Regions from separate parts of the Leuconostoc citreum genome, predicted to be linked through region 2. Evidence: riboswitches for the same ligand, from Rfam matches in the RefSeq annotation. Region 2 holds a riboswitch; each other region holds the start of a gene.
The links. Region 2 has a riboswitch for thiamine pyrophosphate ahead of FGL72_RS00940 (ECF transporter S component). Riboswitches for the same ligand answer to the same signal wherever they lie in the genome.
Positions count from the first base shown of each region.

Region 1 (10,367 bases), 630 kb from region 2:
ATTTTGTTTCGTCTGCTAAATTTGTATAGGCAGAATCTGCAATAACTGCTTTAACTTGATGTGGTAAGTCAGGCTCACCAGAGACTTGCAGTACCGTTGCTGCACCCATACTCATACCGTACATAATAATATCGGTATCCTGACCCTGGTATTTAATAATTTGATTCAACCATTGAATATAGTCACGGCGATCAAGCCAACCATAGCCAATGATTTTTCCTTGAGAATCACCATGTGCACGATTATCAGGAATCAAAACATTGTACCCTAATTCATGAAATAGTTCACCATAAATTGCCATGGTTGTTTTATTATTGTGCCAACCGTGAGCGAGTATCGCTGTTTTGTTGGTTTTTTTATCGGCTGGTACGTACCAGGCATCTAATTTTAAGCCATCACGCGTTGTTTCATGCCAAATTTGCTTGTGACGTGCCAGAAATGTATTTTCATATCGGTAAAGTGAGTTATCTTTTGAGCGCAAGATATCTGGTTGGTTTGACTTTGGATTACGTACTTGCGCGACATGAAAAAAATACATACCTGATAGCAGCAAGATAATGACAATCACAACCACAAACCCGATCAGCCATTTGACTAAGTTGTGCATATTTGTTTACCCCTTAAAGTAATTATTGTACACCCCTATCATCTTTCTCGCAATTAAGGGCACTTATTCTGAGCAATCACTTACTGATATGATAATAAATTCATTTACTTGCAATATACTCATCATGAAAAATGGTATACTAAAAAGAAAGTCAAAAAGAGGTATAAACATGGGTTACTCACAGACCTGGGATTTAGAAAGTATCTATCCCGGCGGCATCAGTTCACCAGCTTTAGAGGCAAAATATCAAGCAGTAGCACAGGATATTAAATTGTTTGAGCAGGACCTCACATCAGCAGAAACTTCAGCTGATAGCCTTGCCGATTTATCTGATTTAGCACAAAAAATTGGTTCTGGGTTGGGCACAATCAGTATTTTCATTAATGGTTGGGCTTCAGTTGATTATGGCAACAGTATTTATGGCCCTCATTTTGCTAAACTGGGTCAACTGTTTGCTGATTTTGCTACACCCATGAACAAATTCAAAAAATTATTGTTAAGCTTGAACGAATCAGCGTTTAGAGATGTACTAAAAACACCTCGCTTAGAACCAATCGCTTTTTACCTTAGCGAATTGCGAACTGATGCAAAGCGACTACTCGATGACCAAACTGAAACATTAATCAACCAATTTGATTTAGACGGTCAGCAAGCTTGGTCACAGCACTATGATACAATTTCATCCGGCTTATCGATGACTTATACAGATGACAATGACGGCAAAACACGTCGCATTTCTGCAGGACAAGCACTCAATATGTTAGATGGCGAACCCGATAACAAAACGCGTGCCAACATTATGACAAATTATGAGAAAATGTGGGGCAATGCTGAAAACTTAACTGCTGATACACTCAATCATTTGGCAGGTTTTCGTTTAACTAATCAAAAGGCACATGGTCGTCAATCACACTTAGAACAGCCATTAGAAATGAATCGTATGTCCCAAGCAACACTAGATGCCATGTGGTCGGTTGTTGATAATAATAAAGCCATGTTCAAGCCTTATTTTGAACGTAAAAAACAACTGCTCGGTTTAACGCAACTTGGCTGGCAAGATCAAGTTGCGCCACTGACATCCATTGGTAATTATCAACCCGCCGAAGTGTCTTATGACGATGCAGCAGATTTTATTGTGACACAGTTTGGCAAATTTTCTCCTAAAATGGCTAGTTTTGCTAAAATGGCATTTGAAAAGCGTTGGATAGAATCTGAAAATCGTCCTGGCAAGCAACCAGGTGGTTATATGGAATCTGTTCCTGATTTGCATGAATCCCGTATTTTCCTGACTTACACTGGCTCTGTCAATGATGCAGCAACAATTGCACACGAATTAGGACACGCTTTTCATTCTGCACAGCTAACGGATTTACCTCTTTGGCGTGATGCCTATGCGATGAATGTGGCTGAAACAGCCTCAACATTCGCTGAGTTAATTGTTAACGATGCAAATGTTAAGGCAGCAACTTCTGATGCCGAAAAGCTCGTGCTGCTTGATGCGAAAATGACAAACCCTATTGCCATGTTTTTAAATATTCATGCACGCTTTTTATTTGAGGATGCTTTTTATAAAGAACGTCAGCATGGCGTCGTTACACCGCAAAAACTTAATGCACTGATGGATGAGGCTCAAATTTCGGCGTTTGATGGCATCCTAGATATACGCCATCCACATTTTTGGTCCTCAAAACTACATTTCTTTATCGATTCCGTGCCATTTTATAATTTTCCGTATACCTTTGGTTATTTATTCTCAGCTGGCATTTATGCTGAAGCCCAAAAAGATCCTAATGGATTTGAAGATAAGTATATTGCGCTGCTTCGCGACACAGCTAACATGACTTCAGAAGCACTGGCACAAAAACATCTTGGTGTTGATTTAACGCAACCTGATTTCTGGCAAGCAGGTGCTGACCTGATTCAACAAGACATCAACGACTTTTTGAGATTGTCGGAACAATTTATTTAAACAAAAAGCCAAGCACAATGCTTGGCTTTTTGTTTATTTATATTTTTCTTCCAACTGACTCATCCATAGGCCTATACTAGTACCTATCAAGAATAATAACGCACTAGCAATGCCACTGACCAGATTAAAACCACTATAATCGGCAACTGGTGGCACAATAATTAATACAGTTGAGACAATAACAATTCCTAAAATCACATGATACACTTTCGCATGATACTGTCTAATCAAAAAATGCATAATCTTTGATAGTAAAAGAAGTGTCACTAAACCACCTAGTGTGATGGGGATGAAAACCCCCGGATCAGCACGCTTAAAACCCTGAATCATTGGCTTAAACAACCCGAGATACAGCAGAAAATTAGAAGGGCTTAAACCAGGTACAATGACCCCTAATGCAATTAAGCCGCCAGCAAGTAACCAAGAAAAGAAATTAACTGGTAATTGGCCAACTAGTCCTGCGACATTATATAAGAACACACCACCAATAATAATTGTGGCAAACAATACCAACCAATCAGACCAATGACGACCTGTCTTGCTACTTTCTTTAAACAAAGTTGGTAAAGTCCCCACAATTGCCCCAGCAAATCCCCACAAAACAACTGCCTTATAAGTCGTCAACAAGTAGGACAACGGATTGCTAAGCAAAATAATACCTACAATGCCACCAAGACCAACCGGCAAGAAATACCAAAAGTCACGCTTAAAATTTTGACGTACATGAGCCATAAAATCTAACATACGTTCATACAAACCAAGTATTGCTGCGAGTACACCACCTGATACGCCTGGTAAGATAAAACCAAGTGCGATAAATATACCCTTAACAAAACGGCTAATCCAATTTTTAATGATTTGATTTTCCATAATAATAGCCTAACATATTTTTAGAATATACTCATTAAATATGTTTTTTCTCATTATGTCCTGTTGCGCCAATCTGCTAATGTTTTTTGGATATCTTCACTTTGACTAATCATGCTAATCACCGCTGCCCCGTCTACGCCCGTTGATAAAACCTTCGATAAATTATCACGTTGAATCCCACCAATAGCTACAATTGGGTGATGCGCGATGCGAATCAATTGGCTGAGTCCAGATATGCCAATTGGCGGTTTGGCATCTGACTTACTCGTTGTTGCAAATATTGGGCCGACACCTATATGGTCAATACCCGCTACATGAGCAATTCGCTGGTATTCTTGCTGGTTAGACACGGAAACACCGACAAACAAATTGCCAGATTGTTTAATATTATCAACTGGCCGACCATCATCCTGACCAAAATGAATACCATCAGCAGCAATGGCGTGTGCTAATGCCATATCATCATCGATTACCAGAGGGACATGATATTGCGCTGTTAGTGCGCGTACTTGCTTTGCTAATTGTAACTTTTTTTGCCCAACTAACGCACCTTGCCCTTTTTCACGATACTGAAATAGGGTAATTCCACTTCGCAATGCCTTATTTAAGATTCTTAAAAATTCTGCTTCGTCAGCAACATCTTGTGTGCCCATAATGAAATACCGAGCTAACATCGTCTTATCAAATATCATAAATCACCTCTGGTTGGTTTTTTATTGTACTTTGGGCTAGGTGATTTAACGGCCCATAGCGATGACCAACCAAAATACCATCACGAATAGTTGCATCAACATAAGTCTTGGCAGCAATAATGGCAGTTTCTAAATCATGTCCTAGTGCGAGTTGTGCTGTAATCGCAGCGGAAATTGTATCGCCAGTACCATGCGTCCGTGCTGTGTTAAAGCGCTTTGTCCTTAGCCAAAAATGACGACCATCTGCCAACAAAATATAATCTAAAACAATTGGTGCATCCCCGTGGCCGCCCTTTAGTAGCACATTTTTTGCGCCCAACGTCTGTAACTGTTGTGCAGCCAGCATGATATCATCTGTGGTTTTAATTGATAGATGAGTTAATACTTCTGCTTCAGGTAGATTCGGTGTCACTAGTGTTGCCAAAGGCATCAACAGTGTTTTCACTGCTGAAACAGCCTCATCAGTTAATAGCTGTGCGCCACCTTTAGCAACCATAACAGGGTCTAAAATTAACGGCCCAAAGTTAAATTTAGTCATTGCTTTTGCCACCGTTTCAACCGTGGCCGTATCGCCTAACATGCCCGTTTTCACCGCACGAATTTTCAAATCATCAGCAACAGCTGACAATTGTGCCATAATCATATCTGGTGTAATCATTTGGACTTTTTGAACACCACAAGTATTTTGTGCCGTCACCGACACCACAATATTTGCCCCATAAACACCTTGAGCTGAAAATGTATTTAAGTCTGCCGTCATACCTGCGCCACCACTTGAATCTGTGCCAGCTATTGTCATAGCCTGCGGTGTATCATTCATATTTTTTCACCTCCTTTGCAATAAATGTTTCAAGCTTGCTTTCTGATAATAAGTATAATTCATCTAATACCTGATTAGCAAAGTAACCAGGTGTGGTTACTTTGTGGCTTGCTGTTAAACCAGCTAATTTCATCATAGCCATAGCACGAACAGTGTTGTCCATAGAAATTTCATCACCGTTGAATGCTCCGATTATAGCTGATAATGCATCACCCGTACCAACATTGCTAGCTAGTAATGGTACGTTAACTGGTAGCACACGCGTTGTTTTACCGTCAGAAATAACATCGCTAGGGCCACTCATTGCAATAATTGCGCCGGTTTTATTCGCAGCTAACTGTGCAATCTGCTCTATATTTCCTGATCCAACGGCATCAATACCATGACTGGCAAAATCGATGCCAGCAAACCAGGCAATTTCGGCAGCATTACCACGAATAATATCAACTTTACTATTTGTGAGCAACTCTTGAACAGGAACGCTTCTAGACGGTATACCTACCGCAACAGGATCCAAAACCACTACTGTCTTTGTTTGATTGGCAATTTGTATCAGCTTTACTGTCTCAAGCAGCTCTGCTCGTCGCCAGGTACCAGTATTAACTACCACGGCATCACTGACAGCAACGAGATCCGAAAACTCTGCCACTTCTCGTGCCATAATTGGCGAGCCACCAATAACATTAACAGCATTTGCAACAAACTGCGGTGTCACATAGTTAGCATAATTAAATACTAAAGGTGTTGTTTCTTTTAATGTTGATAACTTCATATTTTTAATTCTCCAATCAATTGCGACAAAATTTTTGTGCCCGCCACAGCTTTTAAAAACAAATAAGCTAGTATGGCACCAAAAACCGATGCTGGCAGAAAAAACGGTATATAAAAATAAAAATGTGGTACTTTAACATGATAAAGCCAAGTCATTATTGGCGCGGAAACAATAGCTGAAATAATGCCTGTTCCAACGATTTCACCCAGAACCGCGGCTAGGTAGTTGTCCGTTAGACGATATAATAGACCAGCTAGCGCTGCACCAAAAACCGCGCCTGTAATAGCTAAAATTGGGCGTCCTTCTAATACCATCCGCAAGCCACCTGTTAAAAAGGCAACACCAATTGCATACCAGGGTCCTAATAGTACAGCTGTAATAACGTTAAAAAAATGTTGAAAAGGGGCCATATTAGGTAATACAACAATACTAGACGTTGCAAACGATAGTGCGGTTAACACACCAGCTATGCTGATTTGACGTAATGTTTTATGGCTACCCGATTTTACTGTTATCTCCAAAACATACTCCTTTTACCTATTAGCATGCCACCATATGAGCAATCAAAAAGCCGCTACTTATTTACGCTGGAAATAAGTAACGGCTACCAAAAAAACGTGCTTTATTAGTACCATTAGTGTATCTCCCTTCGCGCGCATGACCACGATCAGGTTCAATGGGTATTTCTCAGCCAATAAAGGCACCCCAGATAGGTTTATTTAGTTTATGGCATAATTGTAACCTAGCTTAACACGATATGCAAGATTCAATTTAAGGCTTACCATGTTTTATCATCAAAATCACGCATTTGCTGCGTCAATGATAATTGTGATTCAGAGGTCACCCGACTATAACTTGTAGTATATGGGTTTTTCATTAAGTGTTTCATTTGTGCAAATAAATCACTGGCTAAAAAATCAGCTAGTGCATCGTGATCCGGCCAAAAAGTCCATAGCATGAAGTCAGCTTTACCATTACTATTTTGCGCTAAAATTGCGTGGTTCGGCACGAGTTGCTTGATTAATTCATCGTTATGTTCTTTGCTTTGAAAAGCAATTTGATGTACCACATCGCCAACTATGGGCGACTTAACGATGCGACTATCAAAAGACATTGGTCTCTGAAATTTCGCAACCAAGTCAGGAGCGTCCAACAACAAGACGTTTGTTCCAGCTAGTTGTGACTCTTTACCCAAATAAAAAAAGTTGTCTGCATGTTGCGCTTGCATTGCAAGTAATGTTGCAGGTTCTTGTTCCGGTGTTAAAATTAAATTGATTTTCATAAGAATGGCTCCTTTAACGCATTCACGACATTTGATGATAAACGTGCTTGATGAGATAAAATAAAGTGTTGTACACCAGAAAAAGTTGTCAAATCAACCTCAGGTTTAATAACATGGGCAGCAGCAAGCTTTTTCGCAAAGGTTATATCAGCCTGCGTCATCATACTAACGCCCCATGAATCATTTAATAAAAGTGACTCCCATTGATTTGTCAATATTGCCTCGGCGCGTCTGAAACGACTGTCTTTATCAATAAAGCTACGTAAATCCATCGGCTCTAATTTTTTATCCATATGTTCGCTTAAAATTTTCCTCACCTCCTATGCCAAATCAATTGGTATCATTTTTCCAAATGGTTGCTTAATACTTAAGCGCTTTCCACGAGGTAATAGCCAATATACTTGATGAAAATTTGTTGATAAAGCAGTGTGCTCACCATCACCATCGGTTAAAATAACGATAACGGTCCGCATTGGCTCATAGTGTTTTGCTACAAGCATATCAAAGATACATTGAAATGATGTACCCCCACCTGCATGTCTGACCCATTGTTTAATACGCTTAACAACATGCACTGTTGTATCAAAAGAAAATATTTGTATATTTGCATCGAACTGCTTCGTAATCTGTGCCACTTGCGCCAACATCATACTCACTTGGTGATTAGATATCGAAGCAGAATTATCAACAAAAATTATCAATTGTAATGCATAAGTACTGAGTTCTCCTGGCAAATCTAAACGATAGGCTTGACGTCGGTTAAATCGTGCACGTGTTGTTTTACGGCGATTAGGTATAGCACTTAATCCTGCACGTAAAATCGCTCGCCAATGACGTTTGGGTACCATAATTTCATCAATCCGTTGCTGGATACTTCCCGGCAACTGTCCTCGACCGGAACGTTGTGCATCTTTTTGTGCCTGTCTGATGACTGTCTCTAATGCTGCCTCGGCTTCATCTAATGATACACCAGCACTTTGCCATTCTTCATGGCCTGAATAATTGCCAGCATATTGTGGTAATAACTTATCATCGAGTTCCGCCAGTTGTGCAATATACTGCGCAGAATCTTGATATGGTGGTAACAGCTTACCATAAATCCCCAAGATGGTCTGTAACGTGATGGCCTCTGGCAGGTCACCTAAATGTGATGGCAAATATTGATTGACTGCTATATCCGTTCCTAAATTAACCAATTGACGACGTTGCTTTCTATCAAAAGCATAGCGAGTTGGATGAGCCCAAACAATATGTAATGCCTCATGAGCCAATGCTAATGCAACTTGATTATGATTACTAAATTGACGGTTAAATCGGGTTGGATTCACAATCAAAAACCAACGATGTGCTTGCCATCTCAGCTGCAAGGCCGTCAATGCTTTTTCGTCATCATCGCGTGCTAAATTCATCACAATATTACCATACAGCGGTGAAACATCTAAAAGTGTTTTGATGCCATCAACAATCAGATTGTTATTTAAATTTGTCATCGTGTCGCAATATCCATAATTTGCTGATACAAAACATTGGCATAATGCGCATCAGAAGCATACAAATCATCTAAAATCGGGGCACTTGTCATTTGCTTAACTAAAGCATATTGCCCATCTGGTGATACCAAACCTAATAATTCACTAAATCGCCCAGCGTTATTATCAGTAGTCATATTAGCTGTTAATAATAATGTCTTCATAACGCTTAATTTTTGAATATCGGAAAGTTTTTCAAACGTTAATCGAATTGTCTTAGGTAACTGCGGTCCCACCGGTTCTGTCTCAAAAACATCTGCTGCCGTTAGACTAGGTGTCTGTTCACGAACAAACGTCACAAATTGCGTAGCAACTTGATGGCCTAAATCACCAGCCACAATATCAAATAGCAGTTGGTCTTGCATAGGCGTTGCTAGTTGTCGTAACTCGTACAAATTATCAGATACACGTTGCCATGCGCGCGGCGTTGGGTTCAAGTCAATTTGTCTGACTTCTGGATATAAGAGCGTGGCGTGCTGCGAAATAAATTGTCTTACCAGTGGATGAATGTGCTCTCGATGCTGAGTTTGTTCTTGCTTAGCCCAATCTAACCAATCAGTCACTGAAACCGACATAACCAAACGCGTGGTACGATCTTTAATGGCAGCATCGGAAGTCTGCACAGCATATTCTGAGTCTTCAAACCCAGTCATCGAATCATCTGGGTTTTCTGCTAGAACTAATTTGACATTTTGGGGTAAAATCAAATCATTTATCTGACGCTGTAAAACCAAATTCATGAGCTCACCTTGCACAGCTTGTGACCCACGATTGAATTCATCTAGAAACCAAATGATGGGTTTTTCTGGGTTGGCCTCAGCTTGTTGAATAATTTGAATCAACGTATGGGTATAACCAAATTGAACATCCGCTAAACGACCATAATTTTTCGTCGTTATAAAAGCTGCATCAGTTAATGGTGGTATAGGTATCGCTAAATCCCCTTTTTCAGATAGTGATACCACTGTTGTAAATAGTGTTGCATTTAAACGCTTAGCAACAGTTTGTACAAGTGCTGATTTCCCAATCCCCGCTTCGCCAACAATTGTTGGCACATTGCCACCCTTTAAGATCAAAGGCACAGCTGTTAATAGTTGTTGAAATGATAATGCCATATTTTGCCCTCTTTTACTTAACTCAATTTTACCGCTAATTTGTTTTTCATGCTAAAATAAAGACATGACAAAACTACTTATTCTCGGTGCTAACGGTCAGATTGCTAAACTCGTCGTCCCTATGTTAGCTAATACCGATGTACAATCTACTTTAACTTCATTACATGGACGTTCTGACAAGAATATTCAAACACTTGACGCTGTCAATGAAACGCAGTTAGTCTCTATGTTAAAAGATATTGATATCGTTTATGCAAATATCGGTGCAGAAGGACGACAAAAAACAGCCGCTAACAGTGTTGTTAATGCTATGCATCTAGCTGGCGTGCGCCGCTTAATTTGGGTTGCCACGGTTGGTGTTCATGATGAATTACCTCAAAAACAAAGTGATTTATGGGCAAATATACTCGGCACAACAGATAATGAAAATACCTACATGGGTGATCAGGCCGCAGCTGTGAAAAGGATTATGACTTCTGGTTTAGACTATACAGTTATTCGTCCAAATGAATTAATTGATGATAATATCATGCAACAGTTAACTATTCAAACGGATCCAAAAGAAATAATTCAAGGTGGTCCGGTTACCCGAGTAAGTGTTGCTGAATTTATTACGCAAATTATTTTAAATCCGACAACCTACAATAGCATGTCTGTTGCTATTTCTAATAAAACAAATTAAAACACGAGCCACTAAAGTGGCTCGTGTTT
Region 1 is NZ_CP042410.1:1,416,016-1,426,382, forward strand. It holds gene FGL72_RS07000 (alpha/beta hydrolase) at 1-607, opposite strand, end outside; gene FGL72_RS07005 (M3 family oligoendopeptidase) at 777-2,576, shown strand; gene FGL72_RS07010 (DUF368 domain-containing protein) at 2,610-3,446, opposite strand; gene thiE (thiamine phosphate synthase) at 3,500-4,138, opposite strand; gene thiD (bifunctional hydroxymethylpyrimidine kinase/phosphomethylpyrimidine kinase) at 4,128-4,958, opposite strand; gene thiM (hydroxyethylthiazole kinase) at 4,951-5,730, opposite strand; gene thiW (energy coupling factor transporter S component ThiW) at 5,727-6,251, opposite strand; TPP riboswitch at 6,358-6,448, opposite strand; gene FGL72_RS07035 (hypothetical protein) at 6,509-7,012, opposite strand; gene FGL72_RS07040 (hypothetical protein) at 7,009-7,305, opposite strand; gene FGL72_RS07045 (vWA domain-containing protein) at 7,333-8,502, opposite strand; gene FGL72_RS07050 (ATP-binding protein) at 8,499-9,656, opposite strand; gene FGL72_RS07055 (NAD(P)H-binding protein) at 9,721-10,338, shown strand.
Region 1: another riboswitch for thiamine pyrophosphate. It lies ahead of thiW (energy coupling factor transporter S component ThiW); the one in region 2 lies ahead of FGL72_RS00940 (ECF transporter S component).

Region 2 (10,367 bases):
ATTCCGATAAACGTTCATTGGCTAGGCTGGCTGATATCGTCTGCTCAGCTCGGCCTGGTTTGATACCCGCTTTTGCTAAAGTATGATACAACGACTCCGTTAGATCATGGCGCGAAAAGCCATGCACAAGTGTTGCGGGCACCGTTGCCCGTTCCAGCAAAATTGGTTCGTTATCCCCCATTCTCAAGCGTTCCATGACCAACACTTCATCATTTTCTGATAAATCCAGTTGTGCCATTTCTGAGGCCGAGGGTGAAGTCATTTTATAACTGATTGTTTGTGTTTTTGCTACACGTCCAGTCGCTGACATCAATTCCGTAAAACTAGTCATCCCTAAAGCACGCTCGGCTACTTTCTGCTCGGCAACATAAGTCCCAGAACCAACTTTACGTTCAAGTATGCCTTCATCTACCAGTGTTTGAATAGCTTGTCTTAGCGTCATTCGTGATACGCCAAATGTTTCCGCCAACTCACGTTCAGCCGGCAGCCGTTTTTCGGACTGCCATTCGCCGGCTTCAATTCGCGCTTTTATTTGATTGTGAATTTGAATATAACGTGGTGTGGCGGATTTTGTCATCATTATTCCCTTGCAAAGCGGCGACCCATTGAGTAAGTCGCCTGTAATCGCATATCCTTCTTATTAAATAAATTGAAATCAGCATCTTTACCAATCGCGAGATGCCCTTTTTGTGTTAATCCAAATTCAAGTGCCTGGTTAACAGAACTCATCTGCACCGCGTCTTGAATACTGGCTGAAGTCATCGTTTGAATATTACGGAAGGCATCATCATAAGCTAGGACTGACCCAGCTAAATGACCATTATCTAGACGTGCTTGTTTATCCTTTACGGTGACTTTTTGACCACCAAGTTCTGAGATACCATCACCTAAACCTTCAGCACGCATTGAATCAGTGATTAATTCAAGTCGTTGCGCACCCTTCAAGCGAAAAGCCAACTCCAACATGTCAGGGGTAATATGGAAACCATCAGCAATTAGCTCACCAGTAATTGCTTCTTCTATCATACCATGCCCGGTGACACCTGGCTCACGATGATGTAATGGCCGTTGGGCATTATACAGATGCGTGATATGCGTTGCTCGTGAATGGCACAATTGTGCGCGTGTAGCATTAGAATGTCCAATAGAAGGAACAATACGATGTGCCAACATAAATGCTTCAAAATCAGGAATGCCGCCATTTTCTGGTGCATAGGTCACTAGCCGAATGCGTTCACCTGATAAAGCATACCACTTTTTAAGTAAAGCCGTATTCGGATTAATAATGTATTCTTCTGGTTGTGCGCCCATAAAGACTTTATTAATAAACGGTCCTTCCAAATGAATGCCCTGAATCACAGGATTTTTTTTTGCAACCTGATTAATTGTGACAAGTGCGCGCTCAATGTTCTCGGGCGATTGCGTGATTGTTGTGGGAAATAATGATGTAATCCCTTCAGTAACCATCAAATTAACCATGTTATTTAATTTATCTGGATCACCATCCATCGTATCTAAACCATAGCCACCATGTTTGTGGACATCAATAAATCCTGGGACAACCAATCGTCCTGTTGCCTCCGCAATTAGCTCATCATCTGCTTGCTCTGAAAAATCTACCATATAGCCAACATCTTGTATAACATCCGTGAAACGCACATAGGCATCTGCTATATGTTGATAACCCGTATATAAATCAATATTTTTCAGTAACTTTGCCATAATTATCTGCGAGGTAGTCTAGTTACTAACACACCGCACACCACAACATGTTTATTAACGTAGACATTTGAGCACCTCTCCTCCTTGTGTCTATACTCATTATAATTGGTATAGACCGATTATGCAAATCAAGGCAATAAAAAAAAACGTCAACGCGTTTTTAATTAATTTTATCTGAGTCCAAAATACCAGTTGGGTATTTATGAGCAACTTTAGATGCTGCAGCTGCAGCTAAAGCACCAACAATATCGTCTGCAAAAGTTGTTACAGCTGAGGTGGTTTTCCCTTTGCGGTCAAGTTCACCCACCAAACCAATTTTTAATTTATCGATATAGCCATAATTCGTTACCCCAATGGTATCGTAAGACATAGCAATAGCAGTGGCTAGTGTTTCATCCACACCAAACAAAGAATCATCGCTTTCAACAAGATCTTGCAATGGCGACTCGAGTAAATGTGCTTCTGCTAAACGATCAAGTTCTAAGGCTACCCAGACTTGGTGTTGTACAACACGTTTATGCAAAATACTGATAACAGCTTCTTCCACTTGCTCAATAGATAAATTCGGCAGATAAGCTTTTTCGCTATTGTAAGCAATGTCGGCAATGGCACGAATTGTAATGTGATGACGCTCTAGCTTCTCAACGGTATTTTCATAGGTTGCGTACTGCATGGTATCCCCCTTAGTCTGTTTCCTAAGTATAACGAAAAATCTTATTTTTGACAAAGACAAATTTCTACTTGCAAAATGGTAGGAGACCCTGTAAAATATATAGAGTAATTGCCCCTTGGCCAAGCGGTAAGGCGGTGGCTTCTGGTGCCACTATGCGTTGGTTCGAATCCAACAGGGGCAATTTCTAAACAGTCTTCGGACTGTTTTTTTTGGTTTAAAAACGCGTATAGTAACAATTGATTGACAGAACAAAGTCATGTTATGCTTTTTGCCATTAAATGTCGGCCCATTTTTAGATGCAAGGTTAATAAAATGTTGCAAATTCCGAACCCAAAGATGGATAAGCATACAAATTTGCCTGTGTTTCCGCTAATGTACGCCGTTCATTAATCGCTGTCACAAAATAATTAATCACTTCTTCTGCTTCAGCTGCAATGACGCTCGCGCCGACAATGCAGTCATTGTGGTCCAATACCACACGTACACGCACTTGATCATGGTAACGGAAAAAAGTAATCACATCGCTCATATCCATATCTATCACACGATAACCTGCTGTTCGACCGGCGGCAACCGTTAAGCCCGTTTGGGCGATGTGCTGTGATCCAAATACGACAATTGGTGTTGTTGGATAACTTATTGGCGCGTTCGTTTTTCCGGCAATCACTTGTGCCACATAACGTCCTTCATAGTTACCCGTTGGGACAAGTTTTGGTACTGGTGAGCCGCCAACATCCCCGACAGCATAAACATGGGAATTACTGGTACGTAAGTGCTCATCAACAGGCAAATCGGCCACCTGACAAGCCACACCAGCTGCGGCCAAATTCATCTGATCAAAATTGCCAATACGTCCAGCCGTAACAAACACACGGTCTGTTTCAAATGTTGTTCCGTTGGTTAGTTTAACGACCAAGCGACCAGTTAAAGTCTTATCAATGCGGCACACAGTAGCATTAAAATACCATTCAATCCCTGTTTCCTGCATCTCTGTCATCAATTGTTGTACCAATATCTGATCAAATGCCCGCAAAGCAGTTTGCCCCTCAGTAACAATACGCGTGTGTGCACCAACCGTATTCGTAATTGTTGCAAATTCAACGCCCACAAAACCAGCCCCAATAAATGTCACGTCTTCTGGCATATTTGGCATGTTCAAAAAATCTTCTGAATTTTGTGTATAGCCTGATCCCGGAAAATTTAATGTCTGCGGTCGCTGACCCGTTGCAATAACCCAATCACTTGCTCTAATTGTATCCTTAGAATCTCCGACACGAACAGTATCTTCATTGATAAAGCTGGCATGACCATAAAAGCGCGCAATACCTGCTTGATCCAAACCACGAATTTTACGCGGTTGCACAGCATCAACATAACGCTGTTTGTGAGCCATTAAATCAGACCAATTAATTTGTGAATAGCCATGCAAACCTCGCGTTTGTAAGGCTTTTTGTCTTTTAATATTCTCAACTGCTGCAAGCAAAATTTTCTTAGGATCACAGCCGTAATTTGGGCAGGTTCCACCCCATAAGTATTGCTCTAAAATGACCACTTTTTTACCCAAAGCTTTTGCGGCAAAAGCGGCTGCAAGTCCTGCTGGACCAGCGCCAATAACACCAACTTCATACTGATATTCAACCATCATTTACCTCGTTACTTATATTATATCAGGCAATGTCAAGTCAATATACTGGTCGTTTTCATGAAAATAATTGCATATCTACACAATTTATGTTAAGTTTAACGTGTAGTTTTATATTTAACAATCTGGGGTGCCATTTGGCTGAGAAACACCCATTGAACCTGCTCTGGTTAGCACCAGCGAAGGGAGCATTGCGCTTTAGTGTGTATTTTAGCAAACGCATGGCTCATCTAATTGCCAGGCGTTTTTTATTTGCTAAAATTCAAGCATCAGCACACAATAACTGCACTTTGCCAGACATAAAATAGAAACTACAAAAAATTTTATGGAGGCATAACAATTATGCAAACTGTTTCAGAATCTAAACAACACCATTGGGCGCTACGCGATGTCTTACTGCTCGCTTTTGTTGCGGTGTTTATTGGCTTTATCTTTTGGGTCCTCGGCCCTGTTTATAATATACTAGCAGCTGCTTTGACACCCATGGGATTAGCCCCATTTGCTAACGATTTATTAATCGGGGGTTGGATGATGGCCGCGCCACTAGCCAGCATATTAATTCGTCAGGCTGGCGCTGGTGTATTAGGCGAGCTCTTTGCCTCAGCAGTCGAAATGTTGCTTGGTGGTCAATGGGGGGTTGCAACATTGCTCTCAGGCTTGGTTCAAGGTGTGGGTAGTGAAGCCGGATTTGCCGCTTTAGCTTATAAAGATTGGCATTGGCGAGGTATTTTCGCCTCAGCAATTACTGGTACAATTATCACTTTTATTTGGTCATTATTCCGTGATGGCTATGCTTCATATCATGTTGGTTTGTTGGTGGCCCTATTTATTACACGGTTCATTTCATTGTTTTTCTTTGGCGGTGTACTAGTTGTTGCTATTCAAAAATTAATTGAAAAATCAGGTGTCTTGCATCGTGGCTAATCTGGTTGTCAAACAGGTCAGTTTTGCTTATCAAGACACCACCGTACTCGAAAACGTCTCGATGACGTTGCGACCTGGTAGTCTCAATTTGCTAGTTGGACCTAGTGGTAGCGGCAAATCAACACTACTTAAATTAATTGCTGGTCTTTATCCAACATTTAGTGGTGGTAAACTGACAGGAGAACTAACACTTGACAACTATGCGATTCATGATATCGTCCCTTATCAACGCGTTGACCATATTGGTTATCTTTTCCAAAACCCAACCCGCCAGTTCGTGATGAAAACACCATTTGAAGAATTGCGTTTCAGTCTGGAAAATTTACAGCGTTCTCCTCAAATAATACCTAATCTTATTACGCAATCACTTGCACGTGTCGGTATGAAAGAATTTATCACGCATGACCTCATGACATTATCTGGTGGTGAAAAACAAAAGGTAGCCTTAGCAGCTATCTTAGCAGCAGACAGCGATTATCTATTACTCGATGAACCCTTTGCTAATGTAGACCCTCAATCACGGTTACAGCTCATTCATTTAATTAAGGATTATCAAAAACAAGGTAAAACCATTCTGATTGCTGATCATGATTGGAGTGGTTATGCTGATGTCATTGACGATATTTTTGTGATGTCTGATGGCCAACTCCATGTAGCAAATGCCGAAGAAAGCCATCATATTTTATCGCAGTTACCTATTGCCCCTGAAATTCATACAAAATTACCGGCAGCCCAGCCTGGTGATTTAGATCTCAAACAAGTCTCCCTATCAAATGGTGACAGACTACTACTAAATGAGACAAGTTTGTCTTTTCCTACAGCTAAACGCACCCTGATTACTGGACCAAATGGTGTAGGTAAATCGACTCTTTTTTCCGCGTTAGTCAAACTTTACCCTTATGGTGGTAAAATCAGCTACCAAGGCCAAGACATTGCTAAACGCCGTATTGCACAGCATGTACGTCAGGTTGCCCTGATCTTTCAAAATGCTGAACAACAATTTATTGCAATGACAATGGCAGAAGAACTCAAACAAGCGCAAGCTACCAGTCATTTCGCCAAACAATGGTCAGATGATGTCATTACTTCCACCTTGCAACGCTTAAATCTCAAACATGTTCGCGACCATATTGTTTATCAACTATCTGGTGGACAACAAAAAAAGCTGCAAGTTTTGTTGATGCTAATTACAGGTACCCCAGTGTTATTATTTGACGAACCGCTGGCCGGACTAGATGCTGAATCACAAAAACAACTATTAGACTTAATTGCCGAAGTAACCGATAAACAATCACAGACTGTTATCATGATTAGTCATCAACTGCATGCTGTAACGGATTGGTTTGACTATCATCTCGAATTCGAGCAACAACACTTAACATTTCAGGGGGATGCCTCATGAATCCACTAATGAAATTTGGTGTTATTATGTTGATTGCGTTGGAACTAACTTTTATTAAAAGCGTCACTGTTAATTTGGTAATTATTATCGTTAGTGCTCTCATTTATACTGTCCTTAAATTGCGTTGGCAACAATGGCTTTGGCTATTGTTACTTCCAATTTTGCCTGGCCTGGGATCATGGTTCTCACTGATGTATTTTGGTACCGGTGATCATGTTCATATGGCATGGATCATGTTATCTCGTGTTTTTGCTTACTTATGGCTTGGTGGTTTATTCACATTAAAACTCAATGATGAACGTGATATTTTCCTGGCGACACTTGAGCAACGCGCACATTTAAGCGCGACATTTGTTTATGCCCTTGTTGGCGTCTTGAACTTCATGCCAGCAGTGAATCAACAAGTTAAAACTATACGCGTAGCAGCACAAATGCGTGGCCAAACACTTCATATTTGGGCACCACAGTTATATTTCAAAGCCATTTTAGCTGCGATTCGTTGTTCTCAAAATTTAGCAGAAGGTATGGTTAGCCATGGCTTCACAGAGGGGGCAACCAGAACACATCTGGCAGTTGTAAAAATCAAATTACGTGATTGGGTTATTGCCGCGATTATCTTACTTATGTTTCAGCTACTATTATTCCCAGGTTGGTATTAAGGAGAAAAAACATGTCTTTTTCAGAAACACTTTTAGAACGTGCGCAACCTATGATGAGCGCGATTATGAGCCACCCATTTGTCGAAGCTATCGCCAATGGTCAGGTGCCTCACAACGTTTTAAATTATTATGTTGAACAAGATGAACACTATTTAAAAGATTATTTGCAGGTCACTTCATTAGCTATTACAAAAACAACGAATGCCGAAGATATTACCAATCTTTTAGCGACCGCTGCCTTTGTTCAAAATGAGTCACAAGCACATGAAGTCATGCTTGGCATCACTGGTCACCACATAGAAAATTGGCAACGTGAACCAGAAACAAAACGCTATACTGATCATATGTATGCATCTGCATATCACGGTACTTATGCGGATGCCATCGCTGTTTTGCTACCATGTGTTTGGAGTTATGCGGTCATTGGTGAACAACTCGTTTCACGTGGCGCTAATCGAGAGCAAAACCCCTTGAAAGAGTGGATTGAACTTTATGCACCACAAAAAAATTCAGATACACCTGATTACAATATTTGGCGTTTTGAAGCGCTAAACCGAGCAGTAACGACTCTAAATAATGAACAAAAAGAGCATGTTGCACAAACATTTTTATGCAGTTTAGAAATGGAATGGCACTTTTGGGAAGCTGCTTGGCAACAAAAAACATGGCAATTTCAACATTAAAAAATAACCTTGCAGGCAACCAACGCCTGTGAGGTTATTTTTTAATCATTCTAGTATGTTATTTTTTTCATTTCACCATTGTCTTTATCCATCCAATAGCGTTGATTGCCGATTACACGTTGCTGCCCTTTGACTTGCCTACCATCTGCGTCAAAATATAATGTTTGGCCATTAATCACTTGCACGCCAGTTACGGCTTGGCCAAAGTAAACCCATGAACCATCAGATAGCAATACAAATCGATTACGAACTAATTCGCCAGTATCAGCGTCGTAATAACGCATGATACCATTTTCAAGACGTAAGTGGCCTTTCATTTGGATACCATTTTGGTTGAAATAGAGTTTTTGCCCTTTAATGATTCGGTCCCCTGTTACTGCAACACCATCATAACCAAAATAAGCCCATTGATTATCACCAACACGTTCAAAACGATCAGTTATCATATTACCTGAGTCTGGGTCATAGTAACGGCTTTCACCAGTAGCATTTATATGTGTTGTCCCTTTAAATTGACGACCATCGTTACCAAAATAAAGTGTCTGCCCATTAATTATTTGCTCTCCTGTTACTGCAACACCTTTATTGTTAAGATAAATCCAAGAACCATCTGCTAATTCTTTAAAGTTATTTTTGATTTGACGACCATCATCATTAAAGTAAACCGTTTGATTATTAATGGTTTGTTTGCCTGTAACCGCATTACCTTTCTCGTCTACATATAGCCAAGAGCCATCTGCTAGTCTACCCCATGATTTAAAGAGCATATTCCCTGACGCACCGTCAAAGTAATGTAAATGACCATCTAATCCTTTGACCGCCACGCCTTTTTGTTGCTTACCATTTTCATCAAAGTACTGTGTGACTGGGGTGCCATCACTTTGAATGATGGTGACAATACCCTGTGCCATGTGCCCATCTTCAAAGAAGTAATGGAAATTTTTTTGTTTATCTTGGTAATATGTGTTGTGCAGTTGCTTGCCAATATTATTATAATAATAGTACATACCATCATGTACTAGATAGGCATCTTGTAATTCGATACCATTTGGTAAAAAGTAATAATTGATGCCATTGATAACTTGGTTTCCAACAACCATTTTCCCTTTGTCATCAAAGTAGTACCAATTACCGTTATCACAAATAAAGGCAGATTTTGCTTGATAGCCACTAGTGGAATAGAATGAAGTCTCCTTACCACGCGTAACAAAACCAGTTTTGGCCTTTTCACCCAATAATTGCTTTGGAAGGAAGGCCTGCGCATCTGACACATTAAAATACTGTTGTGTGCCCCAGTCCTTCAAAACATACCAAGCTCCACGCCCCTGAATGTTCGAACCGTTGAAATACTTGGCTTCCCATGACTTAATTTGAATATCTGGGTTCATTGGCTGATCTGTGGAAATCTGTTTTTGCTGGAAAAGTTGCGGGTACTGTGTTTTTAATTGATCCAAGAAGGCCCCACCATATTGTTGCTGATAAATGCCCCCGCCAACTGTCTTTGATGCATACAAAGTATGGTCAATAACTGAACCATAAGTATGATCACCTGAACCGTCTGTTCGAATAGCCGTGACTAACTGTTCATCGGGTAGATTATAAATTTGATCTGGTACCCAGTCGTTAATCGCTTGAATCCCCTGACCATGCAATGCACGTAAAGCATCTAACAAATTATCTGCTGTCCCATACTTTGTTGGTGTGTTGTAACCAATATCATATCGATCTGTAAATGCATAACCATTTTGTACGATAGCATCTAAGAAACTTTTATCTGAGCTGGCGCGATATTGTGGCGCCATTTCAAAGCTAGTAATACCCCAATCCTTAAATAAGTTAACATTTTGAGCAATTTTAATGTTCGTAAACTCATCGGGTGTTGTTGGAAAGTCTTGAAAATTTGAAAAGCCTTCATAAATGACTTGCGAATCTAACGCTGCATTAGAATGATAAACACTCCCGTCAGTTGACTGCGTTGTTTCACTTTTCGTTCGAGCATCTTGATTTTCTGAAGCCCCTACTGGTACCCAAGCCGCAATGTACCCTGACACTTGTGGGTCGTTTACACCATATACCATGTCTGCCTTAAAAGTTAATTGGCCATTGGCGTCAGTTCGAACGACAGGTGCATTTGCATCAGTGCTGTAGACTTTTAATCCTGATTTTGTCGTCAACAAAACTGGGCGATAATCTTGGTTTTTATGTGCCGCACCCATATCCATTTTGACTTCATCTTTGTCAGATAGTTTCAAATCTGGGCGATTGTTGACAACAAGTCCAATACCTTGATAGCGTGTCTCTTGGTTACCAGAGTCACTTGCCGTCATTGCACCCTTACCATAACGAACTGATGTCATAACAGATTGTTCATCTGGAAAATAGTTCATTTTCATGGTTTGACCACCAGCAGCATACTTGATACGAGCTTTCAACAACGCATCAATGGCTTGATAGTAAGGTGATTGTTTAGCCATGTATTGACCATCAATCCGTGAACATATCACCATAATAAACACGTGGAATTGTGTCTTTATTAGTCAATAACAAAGCGTATGAAGCTGGAATATTGTAAGGTGTGTAAACTTTATCTGCTTTCAATTCATCAGCATTATAGATGTCAAAAGCCTGCTTAATTTGATCCAAAGTCACTGTTGAATCTAGC
Region 2 is NZ_CP042410.1:179,913-190,279, reverse strand. It holds gene FGL72_RS00965 (GntR family transcriptional regulator) at 1-577, opposite strand, end outside; gene nagA (N-acetylglucosamine-6-phosphate deacetylase) at 580-1,722, opposite strand; gene FGL72_RS00955 (phosphatidylglycerophosphatase A family protein) at 1,883-2,395, opposite strand; tRNA gene FGL72_RS00950 (tRNA-Gln) at 2,505-2,576, shown strand; gene FGL72_RS00945 (dihydrolipoyl dehydrogenase family protein) at 2,700-4,037, opposite strand; TPP riboswitch at 4,154-4,243, shown strand; gene FGL72_RS00940 (ECF transporter S component) at 4,380-4,961, shown strand; gene FGL72_RS00935 (ABC transporter ATP-binding protein) at 4,954-6,363, shown strand; gene FGL72_RS00930 (energy-coupling factor transporter transmembrane component T family protein) at 6,360-7,022, shown strand; gene tenA (thiaminase II) at 7,034-7,705, shown strand; partial or broken gene FGL72_RS00920 (glycoside hydrolase family 70 protein) at 7,756-10,367, opposite strand, start outside.

Region 3 (10,367 bases), 490 kb from region 2:
ATCTGCGTTATTAGCGAGTAACAACGGCTGCATAATGCCGGAAACAATAATTGAACCATGGACACCAAAGAACCAAAGAAAGACTGGAATCACAGTGATAATAAACACACCAGCCGGGCCATCTGAAGCATGCTGCAGTGGTGTTTGAATAACCGAATAAATCCACTCTGCAAAGGTTGTGTGCCAAGCCTTTGAGAAGATGGCATACACAACTGTTGCACCTGTTATAATCGCTGCGGCTGGAACCAATGCAGTAAACGAAGCTGCGACATTACTTGGGACTTGTTCTGGTAATTTGATCGTAATGCCTTTCTTCATAAACCAAGTATAAATCCAACCAACAATCATACCCGCAATAATGGCAACAATCATACCTTTTCCACCGAGCCAAGCTTTGTCAATGGCGTTGTTAGCCAACCATGCGGTAGATGTTTTGCCGGGATGAATGGCATTAGTCACTGTATTGATTGTATTGGGCTGTAGGATAACATCAACAACAATGGCAAGCAAACCCGCTGGTACACCATCATAACCAGAATCGTGTACCCATGAATAAGCAATGCCAAAGACTGCAAACAAAGCCATGATGGCAAATGAACCATTATATGCCTGCATAAAAATACTATCTAAACCAACGCTAGTAAAATAGCTAGCGATTGGCTTGTAAGGGAACTGACCTAAAATCAAGAAAATGGCACCAACAATAATGAATGGTATGGGATACAACATCCCATTTTTCATCGCAGTAATCGCACGCGTATTAACAAATTTCATTATTATCGGAATAACTTTATCATTTAATACTTTTGAGATATTAGCCATAATTATTACCTATACCTTTTGTATCGGTTGTAATACGATAATTATCGCATCACAACAACAGATGTTTTATCATGCTTGTTGTTTTAATACCTGACCGTTTGTTTCAATTACTTTTCGATACCAATAAAAAGAGTCCTTTTTAATACGGTTGCCCGATCCTTCCCCCTCATCATCTAGGTCGACGTAGATATAACCGTATCGCTTCTTCATTTCACCTGTGCCGGCAGAAACAATATCAATTGGGCCCCAACTAAGATAACCTATTACATTGACACCATCGATTTCTACAGCTGTCATCATGGCTTGAATGTGTGCTGATAAATAGCTGATTCGATAATCATCGTGGATTTGTTCACCATCTTCAATCTTATCGTAGGCACCTAAGCCGTTTTCAACAATCATAATTGGTGTATCTGGATACATCTCGCTTAGTTCGTTTAATGTATAGCGTAAGCCTTCAGGGTCTAATCCCCATCCCCAGTCTGATGTCTTAATATAAGGATTAGTAACATCTTCATAGTCGGTATAACCGACTTTAGGCTCATCAGTTGTTGTTTCAACCGTACTGCTTGCATAGTAAGACACGGCAAGATAATCAACTGTTCCTGCCTGTAACACGTCACGGTCTTCGGCTGTGATATCTGGACGATAACCAGTTTTTTCGTAATAGGCTTCAAGTTCGTTTGGGTACTTGCCACGGACATGAACATCACTGAGCCAGTCTCTAAACTGACGTGCTTTTTGATAAGCTAACATATCTGCTGGTTTGGGAGATACTGGATAAAATGGTGCAACGTTAACCATACCACCAATTTTAAATGCTGGATTAATCTGATGCCCAAGCGCCACAGCCTTGGCCGAAGCAACTAGCTCATAATGTGCTGCTTGTGACATGGCTTCAATACGTTCATCAACTGACATCTCTTTGCCATCAATACCCGAATTAGTCCACAATAGAAAACCGCTAGCCTCATGTTTCATAGCCGTTTGATTAGAAATTTCGTTATGCGTCATCCAATAAGTAACTTTATCTTTATAACGATTAAAAACGACCTCAGCATAACGGACAAAAAAATCAATAACACGACGATCACGCCAGCCACCATATTTTGTAACTAGATGATATGGCATTTCAAAGTGATTAAGTGTAATTACCGGTTCAATGTTTAGCCGTCGCATGGCGTCGAACATCTCATCATAAAAAGCAAGGCCTGCCTCGTTAGGCTCAGCGTCATCTCCGTTAGGGAAAATACGTGTCCAAGCAATGGAAGTTCTAAAAGCCTTAAACCCCATCTCTGCCATTAATTGCAAATCTTGCTTATAAGTATCATGAAAATAAATGCCATGATGATTTGGATAGTTTTTTCCTGCTATCACACCATCTGTTATTTCTCGTGGATGTGACACATCGCCTGCTGTAAGAACATCAGCAATTGACACACCTTTGCCATCCACATTCCATGCACCTTCTGCCTGGTGTGCTGCGATAGCGCCACCCCACAGAAAATCGTGACTTAAAGTTTTCAAAATAAACCTCTTTTCTACAATAACTACTAGGAATGTTTTCTTGTAAGCGCTTACATTTATACCTATATATTATCATGTCAGTCATTTATATGTCAATCTATTCCCGTGTTGTTAACCCATGATACTAACCAAATTTAATCAATGCAATGCTAGCAACCATTAAGGCAATGCCAATAATTTGTACACGTGTAACATTTTGTTTTAACGATTGCCACCAGCCGAACTGAGCGACAACTATCGACCCAATGATTGAGCCACTTAAACTGAGCGTAACTGTCATACCAGCGCCCAATTTTGGTACAAGAAAAGCGGTTGAAAAAACAAATAAGGCACCTAAAATCCCACCTGTAAATAACCACACTGGTTGTTTAGTTATTCGCACTGTTTTTGGCCATAAACGCCTTTCTTTCAATAATACAACAATTAAAATGACCACTGTCCCAGAAAAGAAAGAAATCACAGCACTACCCACTACTGAGTGTAATAAATAGCCTAATCGCCCATTAATCGCTTGTTGTATGGCAGAAAATGCACCAACCAGAATGGCCCACATACGCCAGATATTTATATTAGTATCAGCACCCAATTGCTTTTTCTCGCGTTTTACCTCAAAACGATTAGCAAGAACAACAGCCACATAAATACCACCTAGTAACAAGAGAATACCAATAACCTTAGTTACCGTCAGTGTCCCAATTGGCATATTAAACAAGCCAAAAGTATCGATCACTACACCCATGATAACCTGACCAATAATCGGCAAGATAATGGTTTGAATGGCACCTAATTTCGGAAACATTAAAATATTTGACGTTAAAAAGATAACGCCCAATAAGCCACCAAACCATATCCACCATGGATTATTGGAGGCCACATTTATCAGGTTAACTTGTTGTTGTCCACTAACAAAATAAATAAGTATCAAAAAAAATGTTCCCACTGTAAAAGAAAGCAAGCTAGAACGCAAAGGTGATTTTAAAACAAAACCCAGTTTTGCGTTGATAGGACTTTGATTAGCTAATAAAAAACCTGCAAATAACCCAATAAAATACAACATAACCTACTACTCCCAAATATTCTCATGACTACTATAAAGTTAATTTATAAGTAGTCAGTATACGCGCCTTATACGATAAAGTAAATCCACAGCCAAGTAGTAATCATATCTCATTGTCCATTATCATATCTTATGCTAAAATGTCGAAGTACAGACAACGCAATTAACGTGTAATCTGGGGTGCCTTATTGGCTGAGAGATATACCCATATAACCTGATCTAGTTCATTCTAGCGTAGGAAGATTACGAAGCAATCAATAATTTTGTGTCATCATGCTTCAATATTTTGATGTGGGATTTCAATGTCGCTTATGGGAGGACTTCATTTAACATGTTCTATTGCACCATTTCAATGCATAGAACCCAAGGAGAAGTATGATGGTACAAATTAACGCAAGCATAGCTGTTCAAGTATTACCGATGACATCCGATAAATCCGATGTCATCCGTATAGTCGATCACGTTATTGATTATATTAATGACACACGCATTGCTTATCAGGTTGGCGCTTTCGAAACCACACTTGAAGGCGATTATGACCAACTGATGACTATTTTAAAGGCCTTACCACTTGTTGCGGCAGAAATAACCGATATTCCTGTTATGATTTACAGTAAAATTAATATGTCACCACATGGCAATGTATTAACAATTGCTGAAAAAACAGATAAGTATCGCTAACAAACATTAATAAAAAAAGCACACCGCAGAATAGGTGTGCTTTTTATTCGCTTTCAACCTTATCTAGGGCTGCTTGCGCTAAAAGATTCAAGTAGTTAAATGGTCTATCAAACCAAGGCTGGAATAGCATATCCACGAATGCTAAATCGGTCAATGTCATGCGATTTTGAATGGCAATTGAAGCAGCATTGGCAGACTGTGCAATGTCATATTTACTTTGCAATTGTACACCTAAAATACGGTGTGTTTGACGTTCCCATGTAATACTCATCAAAACTGGCTCCGTTGATGACATGAATTCTGGTCGGAAGTTATCTGTCATCGTGATGCTATCCGCATCGATTCCTAGTTCTTGCGCGTGGGCTGCAGTCAAGCCAGATGAAGCCATATTTAAATCATATAACTTTAGTCCGGATGTTGATTGCGTTCCCATATATTTAACTTTCGGTGACATAAGATTGTAGCCAATTAATGTTCCCTGACGTACTGCATTTGTCGCTAAGGGGATGTACGCATTCTCTCCTGTTGGATTATAATGCACCGCGACTGAATCACCAGCAGCAAAGACATCTGGATTACTTGTTTGCATGTAATCATTGACTAATAGCGCGCCATTGCCAGTCATACCTAGTTGTCCCGCAAACAATCCAGTATTTGGTTTGAAGCCAACCGACATCACAACTAAGTCAGCTGAAAAATTCCCGTCATTTGTTTTGACAATAACCGCATCATCTTGACTTTCAAAACTTTCAACCATTTTACCGGTTGCCACAGCCACACCATGAGATTGAAATAATTCAGCGACATTTTCAGTAAATTCGTGATCAAAATACCGGTTTAACACCGTTGGCTGGTTATCAATCAACGTCACTTCACGCCCCTTGACATTGAAAGCTTCGACTAATTCTGTGCCAATATAACCTCCGCCAATGATAACCACTCGCTTAATACGATCATCATTAGCATAATTAATTAAGGCTTTCGCATGCGTATAGTTTTTAGACAATACAATACGTTGATCTTCTATCCCAGCAATTGGCGGTATAATTGGCCAAGATCCAGTTGTCGCAACTAATTTATCATAACTTTCAACTGATGATACGCCTGTCACCAAGTTAGTGACTGATACTGTTTTATTAATGGTATCAACAGCAGTTACTTCATGGTTCATGTGAATATTAGCACCTGCTTCTTCAAGTATAGCAGGCGAAGAATAGAACAAATCATTGATTTCTTTTACTTCACCTTGTACTGTTAAAGCAATGCCACAAGAAAGAAACGACACATTATCATTTTTCTCATAAACATCAATTTCTACCCCGTTATTATGCTTTAAAATAGATTTTATTGTTGCTGTGCCTGCGTGTGTCGAACCAATAATAATGACTTTCATATACTACCTCCAAAAGATTACCAACTAATTTTATATATCTATTGTATAATCAAATGAATAACAAAAAATTGACTCATGTCAAGAAAGAGTGAAATATGTCACATTCTGAATTTGCTTGTGTGAAAGCTGCTCCGATTTTTTCGCATTTGCCTGACGATATTATTGCACAACTGGTCACTATCTCAACACATCAAAAGAAATATTCAGCTGGAAGCTATATCTATGAACCAGACGATGATTTATCAGCGCTTTTCGTCGTCGATTCTGGTCAAGTTGACATTTTTAACGTGAACGATAACGGCCAAGAGTTACTGCTTTATTCACTAACTAATCACCAAATGGATATCGAAGCATCTATTTTTACAGATGCTAAACATCATCATTTTGCACGCGCTAAAGTTGATTCTGCCATTTGTATGATTCGTCGAAAAGATTTCCAAGCATTATTACACCGAAATACTTCATTGGCTTTAAAAATGTTGAATACTTATGGAGAACGTCTGACGGCGCTTGAACAACGTCAAATTAGTTTATCATTACAAAATGCTGATGAACGACTCGTACAATACTTTGAAGATTTATCTGCAATTCGTATGAGCAAAACATTTCATCTAGACGTTACCAAAAAAGAACTTGCTGCCTCGCTACATATTACACCGGAAACACTAAGCCGCTTATTTAATAAACTAACGCGAGACGGTAAAATAAAACTTAATAAGCGAGAAGTCACTTTATTGTAAATAAAAAGAACTGCTTTAACAGTTCTTTTTATTTACAATCGCATCATGAACAGGTTGAAATGATCGCCTATGAATTGGTGTGACCCCAAGCTTATCAATCCCTGCTAAATGCTTTTTAGTCCCATACCCTGCATTTTGGGCAAAATCGTAACCTGGATATACTTTATCATAGTCCGTCATCATTTTGTCACGTATCACTTTCGCAACTATACTAGCTGCACCAATTGAATTACTTCTGGCATCCCCTTTGATTAAAGATTGTTGTGTTATATCCAAATAAACTTGCATGGCATCAATTAATAGTGCCTGTGGCTGTGGTGCCAAGTTATTGATTGCTTCCGTCATCGCTTGACGCGCTGCCTCATAAATATTAATTTCATCAATCGTCTTCGCATCAACACTACCAATACCAATTGAAACAGCTTGATCTAGAATAATTTCGTATAACTGTTCTCGCTTATGCTGGGCTACTTGCTTTGAGTCTATAACATCAACGATGTTAAAATCGTGTGGTAAAATAACTGCTGCTGCAACGACAGGACCCGCTAATGGTCCGCGACCCACTTCGTCAACGCCTGCTACTAATTCAACGCCTTTTAGCCAGTAATCTCGTTCAAAATTAAAGCGTTGGTTAAAATCAGCCTGCTTTTTTCGTGCTAGCGCCAACCGCTTTTCCCAAAGCGCTATTGCTTTTTGGACACCACACCGCTTATCCTGTCGCCAGGTCTGCAAACGTGCATCATGAGGGTCTGCTAGACTGGCTAGTTTTTCTTTAATTGTCGCAATTGTTTCAGTCATGTGAAGTTTACAGTTCATCCAATGTGAACGCGCCTAGCTTACCTTTACGTAAATCGTTTAGTAGTCGCTCACTAGCTTTGTCATAATCGTCCTTAAATCCAAGCTTGTTAGTAATAGCTAATAAAATTTGAACATTGTCTTGTTCAAAAGCATTTTCTTCTAAATGATACCGCGCTACAATTGCTTCTGGGCGATAATCTCTGAAAAAACTAATTAAAAAGAGCGCTGCGTCATCTTTTGAAAAAATCGTATCTTTTACTGCACCAGTTAATGCAAGCTTCATACCAATGGCCTGATCTTCAAATTTTGGCCATAAAACACCAGGCGAATCTAACAGTTCTAATTTTGTCGGTGTTTTTAGCCAAGCCACTTTTTTCGTGACACCTGGTCTGTCAGCAGTTGGCGCCACATTTTTCATGACCAAGTGATTCAACAAGGTTGACTTTCCAACGTTTGGGATACCAGTAATCATCGCACGTATCGGTTGATCTTGAATACCACGTGCTAATTGCGCTGCTGTTTTTGCTTCAACAGCACGACGTGCCGCCTTGGTTACTAATTGTGGCGTTCTTGGATCTCGTGTATCTAAGACAAGAACAGTATGACCGTCTGATTCGAACTTTGCTTTCCATTGTCGTGTTTGCTCAGGATCAGCCAAATCGGCTTTGGTCATAATCAGTAAACGTGGTTTTCCACCGATTAATTTGTCGACTTCAGGGTTACGAGAACTGTCCGGAATGCGGGCGTCAACCAATTCAAAAGCAACATCAACTAACTTTAAATTTTCCCGCATGAGACGAAAGGCTTTCGCCATGTGCCCAGGGAACCATTGAATAATTTGTGCCATGAGATTTTTTATATTGCCATATATGCTGGCAACGTTACTCCTTTTTTATCGTTGTGCTTGAAATAATTCCCATGCTTGATCAAAAGTCACCATACTCATTAAGTAGGTTGTGTTTTCTTCTAAATAATTGGAAATATCATCAAAGTCAACACTCTGTTTTGGAAAAGTAGAATCCAAAAAGGCATTGTTAGCAAATTGCTGTATATCATCTGTTGCAACTGGGTTACGTTGCGTCATCAGCCAGTTATAAAATGATCGATCACTTTTGATCATGAACTAATCCTCCCTGAAAAACAAATTGATCTGTCTTAAGGTCAATTATCTTAGCACGAAATGACATGCCCTTCACAACGGGCAATTTCGTCATATCAACAAATATTTGTTGCTTACTTGGATTGATAGTGACAAATTTAGGTGCATGATAATTTGTCTTAACATAAGACATCACAGTGCTGATAGGTAATGGTAAATTGCCAATGGCCATTTTTTTAGCTGTTAAAATAATATTGCCGTTTTTGGTCACCTCAGGTGATAAGATCATCCCAATTTTAAAAGTCTGCCCCAAAAATTTAGAACTGCCATACATCATAATATTATCTTCGACCCGGAATTGATAGTTTGATGTGCGGGAATCATTAAGATAGTATGCTACTAAAGCATTAACCTGCTTCTTATTCAAAGTAACGTCAAATGTGGCATCTGTACTAGCAATTTTTGATTGGCTATCTGTCACTTTAACAGCTTGGGTGGCCACGAAACCACTGCCTAGCAAGGTGATAATAATAATTCCTAATAGCGTCCAAAAAGCCCAGAACCATGGTGACTTTTTTTGACGCGGTTGACTTCCCCTTGTTAATGTTTGGTTAGCCATGTGACTTGTTCCTTTCGCAAATATTCAAAAAGTTGTGTGGCCATATAATTATAGCCGATATGATTAGGATGGTAATTATCTATCGTACTAATCCATTGATTTGACACGTTATTTTTGTCTTCTAAGACAGCTTGGATATCTTTAAAATCAGCATTCCCCAAATCTGATTTATCAAATTCTTCAACTAACCGTTCTCTATCGGCTTTTGTCTGATATTGACCGTACGTTAAATCAAATGTCCCAACATAATAACTAGCTTTATCATGTCGCGCAACCTTCTGGTTAACCGCATTAAAAAGCATCACATCTTGATTAAAGTCTGTACGTTTTGGAAAGTGCACAAATAAAGGATTATAATTTCCAAAAATAAAGATAGGGGCCTGCGCATTTAGTCGACGAATATCACTAAATAATGATGTGAGTTTCCCTTGATATGCCTGTTTACCCCTTACCACAGTTTTCGTCAAATCTTCCGGTGTTTTGGAAAACATGTTTTGCAACAGTAATTGTTGTAAATCATTGCCCCCCACCGTTAAAATAATAGCATTAGCATGTTGTACTGCGACCTGTATATTGCCTTTTTGATTCAGCCGCTTTCTTATCTGATCTGAACGATCACCAGCTAAACCAAAATTTTGCATTGTGACTGAAACACCATAGGTCTGTTTAACTTTTTGAGCAATTCGTCCCGAATAACCCTGCTCGTTTTTATCGTCGCCAATACCTTCTGTTAATGAGTCCCCTAATGCCACAAAATTAACGGCGCTTACCTTGGCTACTTTTGCTGCTTGTCTTGGTGTTGCACGTTGTATTGTGGCATTTGTTTGCCAATGGTACCAAAAGTATCCTAACCCAATTAAAATTACTAGTATAGGAAGATATATCATTAGTATTTTTTTCTTCATACTAAATTCCCCCAAAAAATGTTCTACTCTTTATTGTACCAAAAAAGAACTATTGCGTCTTCAAACAATAGCTCTTACTAAGATAGATATCATATTAGTCAACTTGTGTTGTGTCTTGTGCCATATCAATAATTTTCAAGATAGTCTCGGTTGCTTGTGTCATAACAGTTGTTGAAATGAACTCAAAGCGACCGTGCATGTTTTCACCACCAGCAAAAAGATTTGGCGTTGGGAGACCCAGGAATGTAATCTTAGAACCATCAGTGCCACCACGAACTGGTTCGATAATTGGCTCAATATTCAAAGCCTGCATTGCACGCTCAGCCAAATTAACAGATTGCATGTCATCTTTAAGTATCTCACCCATATTATAGTATTGATCATTAAGTGAAACTGTCACACGTTCTGTACCAAAGACTTTATTCAAGTTTTCAGCGATATGCAGCATTCTTTGTTTGCGTTCTTCAAACTTAGCACGGTTATGATCGCGCACAATATAACGTAACTCAGCTGTCTCTGGATTACCTGTAATTGACATCACATGCCAAAATCCTTCACGTCCACTAGTATGTTCTGGGCGCTCCTTTTCCGGTAACTGTGCATGAAAATCAAAGGCAACTTGTATCGCGTTTACCATCGTATCTTTGGCTGTGCCAGGATGAACATTACGCCCCTGTATGGTAACAGTTGCACCGGCGGCAGAGAAAGTTTCCCATTCTAGTTCGC
Region 3 is NZ_CP042410.1:668,524-678,890, reverse strand. It holds gene FGL72_RS03355 (PTS sugar transporter subunit IIC) at 1-822, opposite strand, end outside; gene FGL72_RS03350 (6-phospho-beta-glucosidase) at 892-2,349, opposite strand; gene FGL72_RS03345 (DMT family transporter) at 2,474-3,406, opposite strand; TPP riboswitch at 3,573-3,664, shown strand; gene FGL72_RS03340 (thiamine-binding protein) at 3,794-4,087, shown strand; gene FGL72_RS03335 (FAD-dependent oxidoreductase) at 4,131-5,480, opposite strand; gene FGL72_RS03330 (Crp/Fnr family transcriptional regulator) at 5,576-6,220, shown strand; gene FGL72_RS03325 (ribonuclease HII) at 6,236-7,018, opposite strand; gene ylqF (ribosome biogenesis GTPase YlqF) at 7,026-7,865, opposite strand; gene FGL72_RS03315 (YozE family protein) at 7,911-8,138, opposite strand; gene FGL72_RS03310 (YpmS family protein) at 8,125-8,736, opposite strand; gene FGL72_RS03305 (GDSL-type esterase/lipase family protein) at 8,718-9,641, opposite strand; gene pepT (peptidase T) at 9,736-10,367, opposite strand, start outside.
Region 3: another riboswitch for thiamine pyrophosphate. It lies ahead of FGL72_RS03340 (thiamine-binding protein); the one in region 2 lies ahead of FGL72_RS00940 (ECF transporter S component).